4 regions of the Streptomyces sp. NPDC048639 genome follow, and region 3 is predicted to be linked to each of the others. Evidence: riboswitches for the same ligand, from Rfam matches in the RefSeq annotation. Region 3 holds a riboswitch; each other region holds the start of a gene.
What was found. Region 3 has a riboswitch for cyclic di-AMP ahead of ACGFNH_RS31080 (M23 family metallopeptidase). Riboswitches for the same ligand answer to the same signal wherever they lie in the genome.
Positions count from the first base shown of each region.

Region 1: another riboswitch for cyclic di-AMP. It lies ahead of ACGFNH_RS25855 (M23 family metallopeptidase); the one in region 3 lies ahead of ACGFNH_RS31080 (M23 family metallopeptidase).
Region 2: another riboswitch for cyclic di-AMP. It lies ahead of ACGFNH_RS22545 (NlpC/P60 family protein); the one in region 3 lies ahead of ACGFNH_RS31080 (M23 family metallopeptidase).
Region 4: another riboswitch for cyclic di-AMP. It lies ahead of ACGFNH_RS04630 (transglycosylase family protein); the one in region 3 lies ahead of ACGFNH_RS31080 (M23 family metallopeptidase).

Region 1 is NZ_JBICVP010000009.1:404,812-408,076, forward strand. It holds gene ACGFNH_RS25850 (PP2C family protein-serine/threonine phosphatase) at 4-1,158, shown strand; cyclic di-AMP (ydaO/yuaA leader) riboswitch at 1,413-1,554, shown strand; gene ACGFNH_RS25855 (M23 family metallopeptidase) at 1,566-2,621, shown strand; gene ACGFNH_RS25860 (aldo/keto reductase) at 2,923-3,265, shown strand, end outside.
Region 2 is NZ_JBICVP010000008.1:162,052-165,316, reverse strand. It holds gene ACGFNH_RS22555 (NlpC/P60 family protein) at 1-18, opposite strand, end outside; gene ACGFNH_RS22550 (hypothetical protein) at 292-645, shown strand; gene ACGFNH_RS22545 (NlpC/P60 family protein) at 809-1,927, opposite strand; cyclic di-AMP (ydaO/yuaA leader) riboswitch at 1,936-2,095, opposite strand; gene pcrA (DNA helicase PcrA) at 2,353-3,265, shown strand, end outside.
Region 3 is NZ_JBICVP010000015.1:7,489-10,753, forward strand. It holds gene ACGFNH_RS31075 (GntR family transcriptional regulator) at 1-684, opposite strand, end outside; gene ACGFNH_RS31080 (M23 family metallopeptidase) at 902-1,678, opposite strand; cyclic di-AMP (ydaO/yuaA leader) riboswitch at 1,694-1,886, opposite strand; gene ACGFNH_RS31085 (M16 family metallopeptidase) at 2,156-3,265, opposite strand, start outside.
Region 4 is NZ_JBICVP010000002.1:68,396-71,660, reverse strand. It holds gene ACGFNH_RS04635 (permease) at 1-839, opposite strand, end outside; cyclic di-AMP (ydaO/yuaA leader) riboswitch at 1,467-1,640, shown strand; gene ACGFNH_RS04630 (transglycosylase family protein) at 1,646-2,821, shown strand; gene ACGFNH_RS04625 (cupin domain-containing protein) at 2,964-3,265, opposite strand, start outside.

The sequences.
Region 1 (3,265 bases), on a different contig from region 3:
CGGATGGGCAGGAGTCAGCAGGTGGGGACGCACGTCGAGGGACCTCGCCGCCTCGGTGGAGCCCGTCGGCCCAGTGCCCGGGTCATCCGCTGGATCCCGGCTCTGCTGATCATCGGCGGCGCGATATTCGACCTCATGACGCCGCCCCGCTTCACCGGCTCCCCGTTCTTCTCGGCGGCCCCGCTGGTGGCCGCCCCGTTCTTCTCGCTCGGTGTCACCGCCCTCACGGGCGGCGCGAGCGTGCTCACCGTGCTCGCGCTGCGGCTGTACGACATCCGGCTCACCGACATCGAGTCGGTCACCGAGCTGGTCACCGTCTTCACGGTCGCCGTCCTCGCCCTGCTCATCAATCGCGTCGTACGCCGGGGCGACCTGCGCCTCGCCTCGGCGCGCACCATCGCGGAGGCGGCCCAGCGCGCCGTCCTGCCCGACCCCGCCGAGCGGATCGGGGGCTTCCATGTCGCCGCGCGCTACGAGGCCGCGCACGCCGAGGCCAGCATCGGCGGCGACCTCTACGCCGTGCAGGACACCCCGTACGGCGTGCGCCTGGTCGTCGGGGACGTGCGGGGCAAGGGACTGGATGCCGTCGAGGCGGTGGCGATCCTCATCGGCTCGTTCCGGGAGGCCGCCGAGCAGGAGCCGACGCTGGAGGCGGTGGCCCGGCGGCTGGAGTGGGCGCTGCACCGGGAGAGTGCCCGGGGTGCGGGGCCGGACCTGTTCGAGGGCTTCACCACGGTCGTCCTCGCCGAGGTGCACGGCGTCGATGACCCGGCAGGCGCGGGCACGCTGCGGCTGCTCAACCGCGGCCACCCACCACCGCTGCTGCTCTACGAGGACGGCGGTCTGAGGGGTGTCGAACCGAAGGTGCCCGCACTGCCGCTCGGCATGGACGACCTGGGCGTGTGGCCGGACCTGGTCCAGGAGTTGGCGTTCCCCGGCGGGGCGACGCTGCTGCTGTTCACCGACGGGGTGACCGAGGCGCGCAATGCCCGCGGCGTCTTCTACGACCCGGTGGAGCGGCTGCGCGGCATGCATTTCCCCGATCCCGGCACGCTCCTCGACGCGCTCGTGGCGGACGTTCGCCGTCATGCGGCGGGCGAGGCACCGGATGACATGGCGCTGCTCGCGGTGGCACGACCCGAAGGCCACGGTCCGTAACCGGATCGCATCGCTCCGCATAACAACTGACGAACAGTCAGCTATGGGGGGTTGTCGGGCGTGAGGTCAACTCGCCCGATTTTCCTGGACCATGTACCGATTTGCCCCCACGGATTTCGTTAACGATCACACGGAACAGCTTGGAAACAGGTCCCGCGGTCTATTAACGTTCGATAACGCAGCGCGGTCGTCCCAGCCGCCACAAGAGGTGGCACCGTGCGCCTACGCCGAATCCCGCACCACCAGCATCACCCGCAGCATCCGCACCAACTGCACCAAGGGAACCGGGGAACCAAACTCTTGGGGTGAATCGGGCACCTTTCCCAAAGGCGCTCGTAGGAGACCTTCCTGCTCCGAACCCGTCAGCTAACCCGGTAGGCGAGAAGGAAGGAAAGGAGAGCGCCCGAGTGGCGTCCAACAGGCCTGCCCCCGAGCCCTTGTACGAACCCCCCGCCGCCCATGGTCCCGGCGGATTCGGTGAGTTCGGCGAGGAGTCCCCGGCCGCCGGTACCGGCGAGTGGAACCCGACGGCCGACTCCCTTGCTCCCGCGCGCGGCAAGCACCGCGTCAGCAAGCAGCGCGGTGGCGGCATGGCCCGCAGCGGTGCCGTCCTCGGGGTCGGTATGTTCGCGGCCGTCGGCGCCGGTGGCATGGCCACCGCCCAGGACAAGCCCCCGGCCGCCATCTCCATGCCGGATCTCGGCATCACCGACCAGCTCCCGGACGCCAAGTCCCTGCCGGGCATCGGCTCCCTGGTGGCCGACGACGACGCCCCCGCCGGAGCCACCACCCCGCTCTCCACCGCGGGACTCACCGACACCGAGGCCGCCAACGGCACCGGCGCGGGCGAGGCGCTGCGCGCCCGCATCATGCGCCAGGCCGAGCAGCAGCAGGGCGCGGCGGAGACCGCGCAGCGCGAGGCGGCCGAGAAGGCAGCCGCGAAGAAGGCCGCCGAGGAGGTCGCCGAGGCCAAGGAGAAGGCCGCGGACGCCAAGGCCGCCGCCGAGCGCAAGGCGAAGGCCGAGGCCGCGCGCAAGGCCGAGGCCGAGCGACTGGCCAAGCTGGCCAAGCAGTTCACCCTCCCCGTCGCCTCGTACACGCTGACCGCGGGCTTCGGCGAGGCCGGCTCCATGTGGGCCAACGACCACACCGGGCTGGACTTCGCCGCCCCCACCGGTACCCCCGCCAAGGCGGTGCACGGCGGCACGATCACGGAGGCCGGCTGGGCCGGTTCCTACGGCTACCGGATCATCCTCACCCTCGACGACGGCACCGAGGTCTGGTACTGCCACCTGTCCTCGATGACCAAGACGTCCGGGAAGGTGACGACCGGCGAGACGATCGGCCGCGTCGGCGCCACGGGCAATGTCACCGGGGCCCACCTCCACTTGGAGGTCCGTCCGGGCGGCGGCGACCCGATCGACCCGGCCGGCTGGCTGCGCGGCAAGGGCATGGCGCTCTAGACCCGCACCACACCCCTCTCGCGCCGCTCCGGCGCGACCGTCCTGAGGCCGTCCGTCCACCGGTCGGCCACCCCCACCGCGTTCGCCGCCAGCCCCGGTGTTTCCTCCCCCCTGGCACCGGGGCTGCCGGTATGCCCGCGGCCTTGCGTACCCGCGTCGCTCGCCGCGCCTCGCTCGCCGCGCCCGTTCGTGCACCTGGACCGTTTCGTGCACCTGGACCCTTCGCGCACCGGACCGTTCGCGCATCCGAGCCCTTTGCCATGGCGGAATAGCCGTGCCCCGGGGAGCGTTGGGTTGCCGCATGGCCGACAACAGCAGGATCATCGGTGATCTGACCGTCCACCCCCTCTGCCTCGGCGGCAATGTCTTCGGCTGGACGGCCGACGAGCAGCAGTCGCACGCGGTGCTGGACGCCTACGCGGCAGCGGGCGGCAACTTCATCGACACCGCCGACGTCTACACGGCCGCGGTCGAGGGCAATGCCGGTGGCGAGTCCGAAACCGTCATCGGCAACTGGCTGGCGGCACGCGGCAACCGCCAGGAGGTCGTGATCGCGACCAAGGCGGGCCGGCACCCGGAGTTCATGGGCCTGCGGGCGAAGACCCTCAAGGCAGCGGCGGAAGCCTCACTGCGCCGTCTGCGGA
Region 2 (3,265 bases), on a different contig from region 3:
CTTCCTGTGCGAGGCCACGGCGGCCGTCACTTCCTTCCCCTGGTCTCCGGTGGCCTTGCGGAGGGGCCCGTTCCGGGGTGCCGTACGGGCACCTAGGGGGAGGACGGTAATCCGCTTCGTCCCCGCCATGAGCCGGGATGACCGGGACTGAAACGTTTCGGTACGGCACTGATCGTACGGACCGGGTGATTTCCGCACGCTCTGGCCGTTCGCGCTACTCGCATGACCGAAGCGGCAATTGAGGCCCACCTGAGTGGAAGCGGCTGCTATGGGCCCGGCTAGGCTCCGCGCATGGACATAGCCATCAATGTCTTTGTCGGCCTGCACATCATCGGTATCGCCGCCCTGCTCGGCGGCTTCCTGAACCAGATGAAGGCGATGGGCGAAGGGACCGCGCGCTTCACCCCGGGCATGCTGCACGGCGCGCTGACCATGCTCGTCACCGGCGTCGCGCTCGTGGGGCTGAATCAGGCCGACGACCAGACGGTCAACAACGTCAAGATCGGCGTGAAGCTCGCCGTCCTCGTCGTCATCCTCGGCCTGGTCTATGTGAAGCGGGACGAGGAGAAGGTCGAGAAGGGAGCCTTCGGCGCCGTCGGCCTGCTCACCCTGGCCAACATCTTCATCGCCGTTCTCTGGACCTGACGGCTTCCGGGCGGGCGCGCTCATCTCTCGCGGACACCGCGCAGCCCCCCGGCCGCGCGGTGCCTGACGTACGGGCACGGACCGCCCCCACCGAAGGGGGGCGGTCCGTGCCCGGCCCCGACCGGCGCCCGGCGAGGGGCGCCCGTCAGGGAGAACACTGCGGCTACGCGGGCCGGACGCTGCCGTAGATCGGCATGTACGTGATGGCCTCGGTGCGGACGTTCGCACCCGGCTTCGGCGCGTGGATCATCTTCCCGCCGCCGATGTAGATGCCCACGTGGCTGATGTCGTCGTAGAAGAAGACGAGGTCGCCCGGCTTGAGGTCCTCGGTGGCCACGCGCTTGCCGACCTTCACCTGGTCCCAGGTGGTGCGCGGCAGCGAGACCCCGGCGGCCTTCCAGGCACCCAGGGTCAGCCCCGAGCAGTCGAAGGAGTTCGGGCCCGTCGCCCCCCACACGTACGGCTTGCCGATCTGGGCACGCGCGAAGGCGAGCGCCTTCTCGGCCTTGGCCGCGTAGGAGCCGGAGCCCTCGGTCCGGCCGGAGCCCTGGTCGGCCTCCTCCTGGCGCTGCTTCTCGGCCTGCTGCCGGGCCAGTTCCTCCGCCTCGCGCTCGGCCTCGGCCTTCTTCCTGCGCTCGATCGCCGCCAGCCGGGCCTTCTCCTCGGCCGTCAGCTTCGACAGCAGCTCACGCGCGCCCGACAGCTTGCGCTGTACCGACTCCTTGGTCGTACGGAGCTGCTGCTGCGACTCGGACAGGCCCGCCAGGCTCTCGGTGGCCTCGGCGCGCTTCTTCGACGCGGCCCGCTGCTGGGTCTCGAAGTCCTCGACCGCCTGCTTCTGCCGCCCGGTCATCCGGGACATCAGATGGTCCTGGTCGAAGTAGCTCTGCGGGTCGTCGGCGAGCATCATCGTGGCGGTGGAGGCCATGCCGCCGTTGCGGTACTGGGTGGCGGCATAGCTTCCGAGCAGCCGCCGCGCCTCGTTCAGCTTCTCCGTGCGCTTGGCGACGTCGTCGAGCAGCCGGTCCACTTTGGAACGCTCCTCATCGGTGCGCTCCTTGGCCTGGTTGTACTTCTGCGTGGCGCTGCCGGCCTGCCGGTAGAGCTCGTCCACCTTCTTCTGGACTTCTTCGATGCCCTGCTTCGGCTCGCCCGGAGCGGCCTGCGCACTCTGCGACAGCAGGCTGACCGATGCGAGGGCCGCGGTCGTCAGCCCGACGGTCGCCCGGCCCGAGCCGGGTGACGTGAGGCCACGTGTCCGCGGTTTGCGGTGCGACGCCAAGGCGCGCGTCTCCTTCCGTGGACCGCTTACCGGGTTAGCTGTCGGGTTCGGGCGATCGGAAGGCTGCCCTACGGCTCCGCACGGACGGGCTGCATATGCACGTGCGGGGGCCGATTCACCCCGGTGGGACGTGTGGGTCCCCGGTTCCGGATGCCGTCGGGACGTCGTTCGGACACCCGCCGGGCAGAGCCGGATTCAGCGGAGGCTGCCCGTGCCGACGCGGTCGTCGACGGGGGGTGCGAGCCGCCTGAGCGAGCACGGTAGCCAACGTGTGGGGTACCTGTGAAGGCTGATGTTCGATATGCCCGAAACCTTTTCGTGACCAATCCGGGGCGCGATCGTTCGGAACCGGATCGGGGGCTCGTCCGTCCGAGGACCGGGAACCGGCGTGGGCTGTCAGTCGGGCGGCCTAGACTCGGGGAGCGATGAGCAGCCTCTTTGACGACAACTTTCTGGCGGGCTTCCAGCACCCGGGCCCGGGTCCCTCCGCCCATGCGGGGCGCACCGGTGAGGAGCACCCGCCTCCGCCGCCCGAGGAGGGCGGTGGCGAGGACATCCCTGCCGGTCTCTTCGGCGGGAACTTCGACGCCTCCGCGGACGAGGACGCCCGCGACCGGTACTACCGCAACGGCGCGCACCGCCCCGCCGTGGACACCGCCGCGCTGCTCCAGGGGCTGAACGAGGAGCAGCGCTCCGCCGTCGTCCACAGCGGCTCCCCGCTGCTCATCGTCGCCGGGGCCGGCTCGGGCAAGACCCGGGTGCTCACCCACCGCATCGCCTATCTGCTGGGCGCCCGGCAGGTGCACCCCGGCCAGATCCTCGCGATCACCTTCACCAACAAGGCCGCGGGCGAGATGAAGGAGCGCGTCGAGGAACTCGTCGGCCCGCGCGCCAAGGCGATGTGGGTGTCCACCTTCCACAGCGCCTGCGTCCGCATCCTGCGCCGCGAGAGCAAGAAGCTCGGCTTCACCTCCAGCTTCTCGATCTACGACGCGGCCGACTCCAAGCGCCTGATGTCCCTGGTCTGCCGCGACCTCGACCTCGACCCGAAGCGCTATCCGCCGAAGTCCTTCAGCGCGAAGATCTCCAACCTCAAGAACGAGCTGATCGACGAGGAGGACTTCGCGGGCCAGGCGTCCGACGCATTTGAGAAGACCCTCGCCGAGGCGTACACGCTCTACCAGTCGCGGCTGCGCGAGGCCAACGCGCTGGACTTCGACGACATCATCATGACCACCGTCCATCTGCTCCAGGCGTTCCCGGACGTCGCCGAGCACTACCGGCGGCGCTTCCGCCATGTGCTGGTGGACGAGTACCAGGACACCAACCACGCGCAGT
Region 3 (3,265 bases):
CATTGTGTTGACGGCGTGTTTCGCGGTGCTCACACACACCGGGCGGCGCATCCGGTGGACCGCCAGCGAGCGCTCGGTGTGCACCGCCATGAGCGCCCGGGCCCGGTCCGCTTCTCCGCGCGCCACCGCGTCGGCGATCGCGGCGTGCTCGTCCCAGGAGTTCGTCGCGCCCACCGGCGCGGGCGCGTACATCCACGCGATCTTGCGGCGGACCTGGGTGAGCAGCGCCGCGAGGCTGGGGCTGCCGGAGGCCTGGGCCAGCGTCTCGTGGAACCAGCCTTCCAGCGACCGCAGATCCGCCACCTGTCCGTGCCGCGCCCGCTCCTGGCCCAGCCGTACGAGACCGCGCAACACCTTGAGGTGGGCGTCCGTACGGCGCTGTGCGGCGCGCGCGGCGCCCAGCGGCTCCAGCAGCGCGCGGATGTCGAGCAGGTCGGCGGCCTCCTGCTCGGAGGGCTCGGCGACGCAGGCCCCGGCGTGTCTGCGGGTGGTCACGAACCCTTCGGACTCCAGGGTGCGCAGGGCCTCGCGGACGGGGACGCGGGAGACGCCGTAGCGTCGCGCGAGGACCTCCTCGGTCAGCCTGCTGCCGGGCGGATGGATTCCGGCGACGATGTCGTCGCGAATCGCCCGGCACACCGCACGCGCCGGAATACGGCCGGCTGCCGGTGTCTCGCCGCTCACATCCGATCCCGCATGGCCGGACCTCCGCTGCAATTCCCGGGAAACACGTTCGACCGCGTTCATTCAAGAACTGTATGGCACAACGGAGGAATTTCCATCGGGCGGGACCCGGACATGGATATCTTTTGGCCTTTGCGCGGTCCCCGGCTCGGTCCGTTGCGCGGTCCCCGTTCCCTCCTGCCGCCGGCGGGACGGCAGGAGGGTCCGCGTCAGAGGCTCACAGGCTCAGGCCGTGCGAGCGCAGGTAGGCCACCGGGTCGATGTCGGAGCCGTAGTCGGGGGATGTGCGGGCCTCGAAGTGCAGATGCGGGCCCGTGGTGTTCCCGGTACTGCCCGAGAGGCCGATCTTCTCGCCCGGGGTGACGGTCCGGCCGACGGAGACATGGACCGCGGAGAGGTGGCCGTACTGCGTGTACGTGCCGTCCTTCATCTTGATCACGATGTTGTTGCCGTAACTGCCGCCCCAGCCGGCCTCGACGACGGTGCCGGCGCCCACCGAGCGCACGGTCGTCCCCGACGAGGCGTGGAAGTCCACACCGGTGTGGCTGCCGGAGGACCAGGCGCCACCGGCGGATCCGTACGAGGTGGAGACGTAGCTGCCTTCGACGGGCAGGACAAAGGCGTTGAGGCGCTTGCGCTCGGCCTCGCGGGCCGCGCGCTTCTTCTCGGCCTTGACCTCCGCCGCCCGCTTCTTCGCGGCGGCCTCGGCCTTGGCACGGGCCGCGGCCGCATCGGCCGCGTCCTGCTGTGCCTCGGCCTGGGCATCCACGGTGCGGGCGAGCGAGTCGTCCATGACGATCGCCTGGCGCAGACCGGTCTGTTCGGCATCGGGCGCGTGGCCCGGCGCGGCTGCGGACGCGGGACCGGCGGCCAGTGAGGTCACGATCCCGGTGGTGGCGAGGGTGGCTATGCCCGCAAGGCTCGCGCCGGAACGGGCGAGACGGCTGGGGCGGCGATAACGGTGCTTCCCGGTGGCACGGGTGAACGACGCCATGCGGCGGCGGTGCTCCTTTCCTTCCTTCTCGCCTACCGGGTTAGCTGACGGGTTCGGAGCAGGAAGGTCTCCTACGGGCCCCTCGCGGGAGGCGCCCGATTCACCCCAGGGACTGCGCGCCCTCCCGCGCCGGTGCGGCGCGCGACGAGCAAGGTGGGTCCCCGGCTCCCCTGGCTCGCGCCGTACGGGGACTCGGCGATGACTGCCCGGAGCCGCGGGTGCGGCAGGTGTACCGGCCGGACAGCCGGACCGACGCTAAACGGGACATCTGTCAATCGCCAAAGAAATCAGGGCGTTTGTAGTCGACACCACAAAGGAAACGGCAGACTCAATAACAAACCGGACATACATCGGTACCCCGGAGCCACTCCGGGCTCCGGGGTACCGATGCTGTACGCGGTCGGGCCTGACGGGGCATCAGCCGCTGTCAGGGACGCCGTCCGCCGATGCGTTCAGGGGCAGCCGCTGTTCAGGGCGTCAGCCGCTGACCACCTTCACCTCGCCGATGCCCAGAGCACGTACGGGCTCCTCGATCTCGGAGGCGTCGCCGACGAGGATCGTCACCAGGCGGTCCGACGGGAAGGCGCTGACGGCCGCCGCCGTGGCCTCGACCGTGCCGGTGTCGGCGAGCTGGGCGTACAACTGCGCCTGGTAGTCGTCCGGGAGGTGCTGCTCGACCTGGTCGGCGAAGGTGCCCGCGACCGCGGCCGCCGTCTCGTACTTGAGCGGGGCGACACCGACGAGGTTCTGCACGGCGGTGTCCCGCTCCGCGTCGGTGAGCCCCTCCGCGGCCAACGTGCGCAACACCTTCCAGGTGTCCTCCAGCGCCGGTCCGGTGGAGGCGGTGTCCACCGAGCCGCTGATGGCCAGCAGCGAGGCGCCCGTGCCGTCGGGGGCGGAGCGCAACACCTGGCCGAACGCCCGTACGCCGTAGGTGTATCCCTTCTCCTCGCGCAGCACCCGGTCGAGCCGGGAGGTGAGCGTGCCCCCGAGGCAGTAGACGCCGAGGACCTGGGCGGGCCACACGCGGTCGTGCCGGTCGGATCCGATCCGCCCGATCAGCAGCTGGGTCTGCACCGCGCCGGGGCGGTCCACGATGACGACACGGCCTGCGTCGTCGGCGGTCACCGGGGGGACGGGCCGGGCAGAGGCGGTGTTGCCGGTCCAGGCGCCGAGGGTGTCCCCGAGGACGGCAGCGAGGTCGATCCCGGTCAGGTCGCCGACGACCACGGCGGTGGCGGTGGCGGGGCGAACATGGGCCTCGTAGAAGGCGCGTACGGCCGCGGCGTCGACGCGCTCGACCGTCTCCTCGGTGCCCTGCCGCGGACGGGACATCCGGGACGCGGACGGGAACAGCTCCTTGGAGAGCTCCTTGGCCGCGCGGCGAGCCGGGTTGGCCTGCTCGTGCGGGATCTCGTCGAGCCGGTTGCGGACCAGCCGCTCGATCTCGCCGTCGGGGAACGCCGGGGCGCGCAGGGCGTCGGCCAGCAGCCCGAGGGCCTTCTCCAGCCGGGAGGCGGGGACCTCCAGGGAGACGCGGACGCCCGGGTGGTCGGCGTGGGCGTCGAGGGTGGCGCCGCAGCGCTC
Region 4 (3,265 bases), on a different contig from region 3:
CCGAAGGTGCCCGACTGCAGGGCGATGAGCTTCACATCCACCATCGGCCCGACCACCATGAACGCCAGCCGCGCGGTGGGAGAGAAGCCGGTGAGGGAGGCGGCGACGAAGGCGTCGGCCTCCGAGCAGACGGCGAGCACGATCGCCAGTGCGGCCAGGAAGAGCACCGAGAGCCAGGGCGACCCGGCGAATGTGTCCAGGACGGACCTCGGGACCGCGACGTTGAACGTCGCCGCCGCCATCGCACCGACCACCAGAAACCCTCCGGCGTGGAGGAAGTCGTGCTGGAAGCCGAGCCGGAACTCCTCCCACCGGCCGTGCCCCGGGGTGTGTCCCGTGCGGTGGGCCGGCAGCCGCAGCCACTCCTCCCGGCCGAGGCGGATCCACAGCCAGCCCATCACGACCGAGGTCGCGAGCGAGGCGAGCAGCCGGGCCGCCACCATCTCGGGTGCGCCGGGGAAGGCGACGGCCGTGGACGCGAGCACGATCGGGTTCACCGCGGGGGCCGAGAGGAGAAAGGCGAACGCGGCCGCCGGTGCGACCCCGCGCCGGATCAGGCTCCCCGCCACCGGTACGGAGGCGCACTCGCACCCGGGCAGGACGACCCCGGCGGCGCTGGCCACGGGGACGGCGAGCGCGGGCCGCTTCGGCAGCGCCCGTGCGAAGACCCGCGCGGGCACGAAGGCGTTGATGGCCCCCGAGATGACGGTGCCCAGCAGCAGGAACGGCAGGGCCTGCACCACGATCGCGATGCAGACCGTACGCCAGGCGCCCAAGGCTCCGGGGTCCGGCTGCCCGATCGCGCCGGTGGCGACCGCGGCCGCGAGGGCGAGTCCCATTACGACGGCGGTGGCGGCCGGCCAGGGGGGCCGGCCCGGAGGTCTGCGGCCGGTCCTGGGGGCGTCGCTCGCACCCGCTTCGTGCGGCACCGGCGAGGCGGTGCCCTCCAACGCGTCCGTTCTCTGCACTGCGACTCCGCACGTTCCGCGACCGGGGTTGCTCACGATATGCGCGAATGGGGCGGACGTCGGGAAACACTTCGGGCGCTTGGTCCAGAATCATCCGTTTCGCCGGACCGACCCGGGTGCAGTAAAGGGGTGTTTCAGGACCGCATTACAGCAAAAATGAATTCAACCGCCAAAACGGACAATTGGCCGTGCGGTGACACATCTCACAGATGCTTCGCCATGAATGTGACCTCCAGCACTCGAAGGGCCCGAATTCCTTCAACTTGGTTACCGGCTGCCTCTTGTGAGAGTCGTTCAGTAGTAATCGCCTTTGCTGTGGGGCAAAGATCGGCAGCGCAGCGTGACGCAATAGCAAGTCGATCTGTCCCCCGGCGATTCAGACAAATGCAGGGCACTTGTGGCGAAGAAATGGATGTGTTTATTTTTCGGCTGCCTGCCCATCGAAAGGGCGGGCGCCCATCTGCCGGAGCGCCGAGTCCTGCCGCCGGTGGTGGGAGAAACGACAACGCACCCACGGCAGGAGCGGGGGACCCAAGGTAAGTGCCGTACCGCCATCGATGTGGTCCGGCTTGGGGTGAAGACGTGCCGAAACGCTCGTAGCTGCGTGAAGGCACGGCCGGGCAACTCCAGCCCGAACCCGACAGCTCACCTCGCAGGCGTAGGAGAGGAAGAACCCTATGTCTGCACGCGGACGTCACCGCCGCTTCAAGCCCAACCGGATCACTCGCGCCACGTTCGTCGCCGCCGCGGGCGGTGCCGGTATCGGTCTGTCCTTCATCGGCGCCGGCAGCGCGAACGCTGCCCCCGTCGGCACCTGGGACAAGGTCGCCGAGTGCGAGAGCAACGGCAACTGGAGCATCAACACCGGAAATGGCTTCTACGGAGGCCTCCAGTTCACGCAGAGCACGTGGGACGCCTTCGGCGGCAGCCAGTACGCCGACCGCGCCGACCACGCGAGCAAGGCCGAGCAGATAGCCGTCGCCGAGAAGGTGCTCGACGGCCAGGGCCCCGGCGCCTGGCCGGTCTGCGGCCCGAAGGCCGGTCTGGCCAAGGGTGGTCCGGCCCCCGAGGCCCCCGCCGCCGGCGAGAAGGCCGAGACCAAGCCGGCCCCGGCCGCCAAGGACCGTGCCGACCGTGGCGAGAAGCGCCACGGCAAGGGCGAGGCCTACACGGTCGTCAAGGGCGACTCGCTCTACAAGATCGCCACGTCCAAGCACGTCGATGGCGGCTGGAAGCAGGTCTACCAGGACAACCGCCAGGTCGTCGGCGAGAACCCGAACCTGATCCACCCGGGCCAGAAGCTCAGCCTGGGCGGCGGCAAGGCCGAGGCCGGGCAGAAGCACGAAGGCTGGAAGAAGCAGGGCTCGAAGCACGCCGCGCCCAAGGCCCAGGCGCCGAAGCAGGAGGCCAAGCCGGCCGCCAAGCCCGCGGCCGGCAAGAGCGCCGACGGCTTCACCGCCCCGGTCGACAACCTGACGCTCGGCACCCCGTACCACCAGTCGGGCAGTTCCTGGTCCAGCGGCTACCACACCGGCGCGGACTTCCGTGCCGGGACCGGTACGACCGTCAAGTCCATCGGTGCGGGCGAGGTCGTCTCCGCGGGCTGGGGCGGCAGCTACGGCAACGAGGTCGTCATCCGCCACGCGGACGGCAAGTACAGCCAGTACGCCCACCTGTCCTCGCTGTCCGTCTCGGCGGGCCAGTCCGTGACCGGCGGCCAGCAGATCGGCCTGTCCGGCTCCACCGGCAACTCCTCCGGTCCGCACCTCCACTTCGAGGTCCGCACCGGTCCGGACTACGGCTCGGACATCGACCCGATCGCGTACCTGCGCGACCACGGCGTCAAGATCTGACGATCTGACGCGCGAACGACTCGAACGGCTACGGAGTCTTCCCTCCTGACTCGATGAGGCGCCGGTTCCCCGTGACGACGGGGAACCGGCGCCTCGCTTCTGTCCTGGTGCGGGAAAGATCGGTCAAGGGAGCGGGCGGAGGTCACGCCGTGCGGCACAGGGCCCTGATCATCCGGCCGTGTTCCGGGTATCGCGCGGCCAGGTCGTCCGCATCGCCGTCTTCGTAGTCGGACGGGAGGAACCCCGGCGCCATGGTGCATCCGATGAGCGCGTGGCTGCCGCCGCCGCGGACACGCGCCCCCATCCACGTCCGGCCCGGAACGGTGAACTGGACGTGCTGCCCGGCGCGTACGTCCTGGCCGAGCACCTCCACGCGCGACGCGCCGCCCGGCTCCAGGAGCAGCAGCTCCACCGGGTCCCCCAGGTAGAAGTGCCAGACCTCGT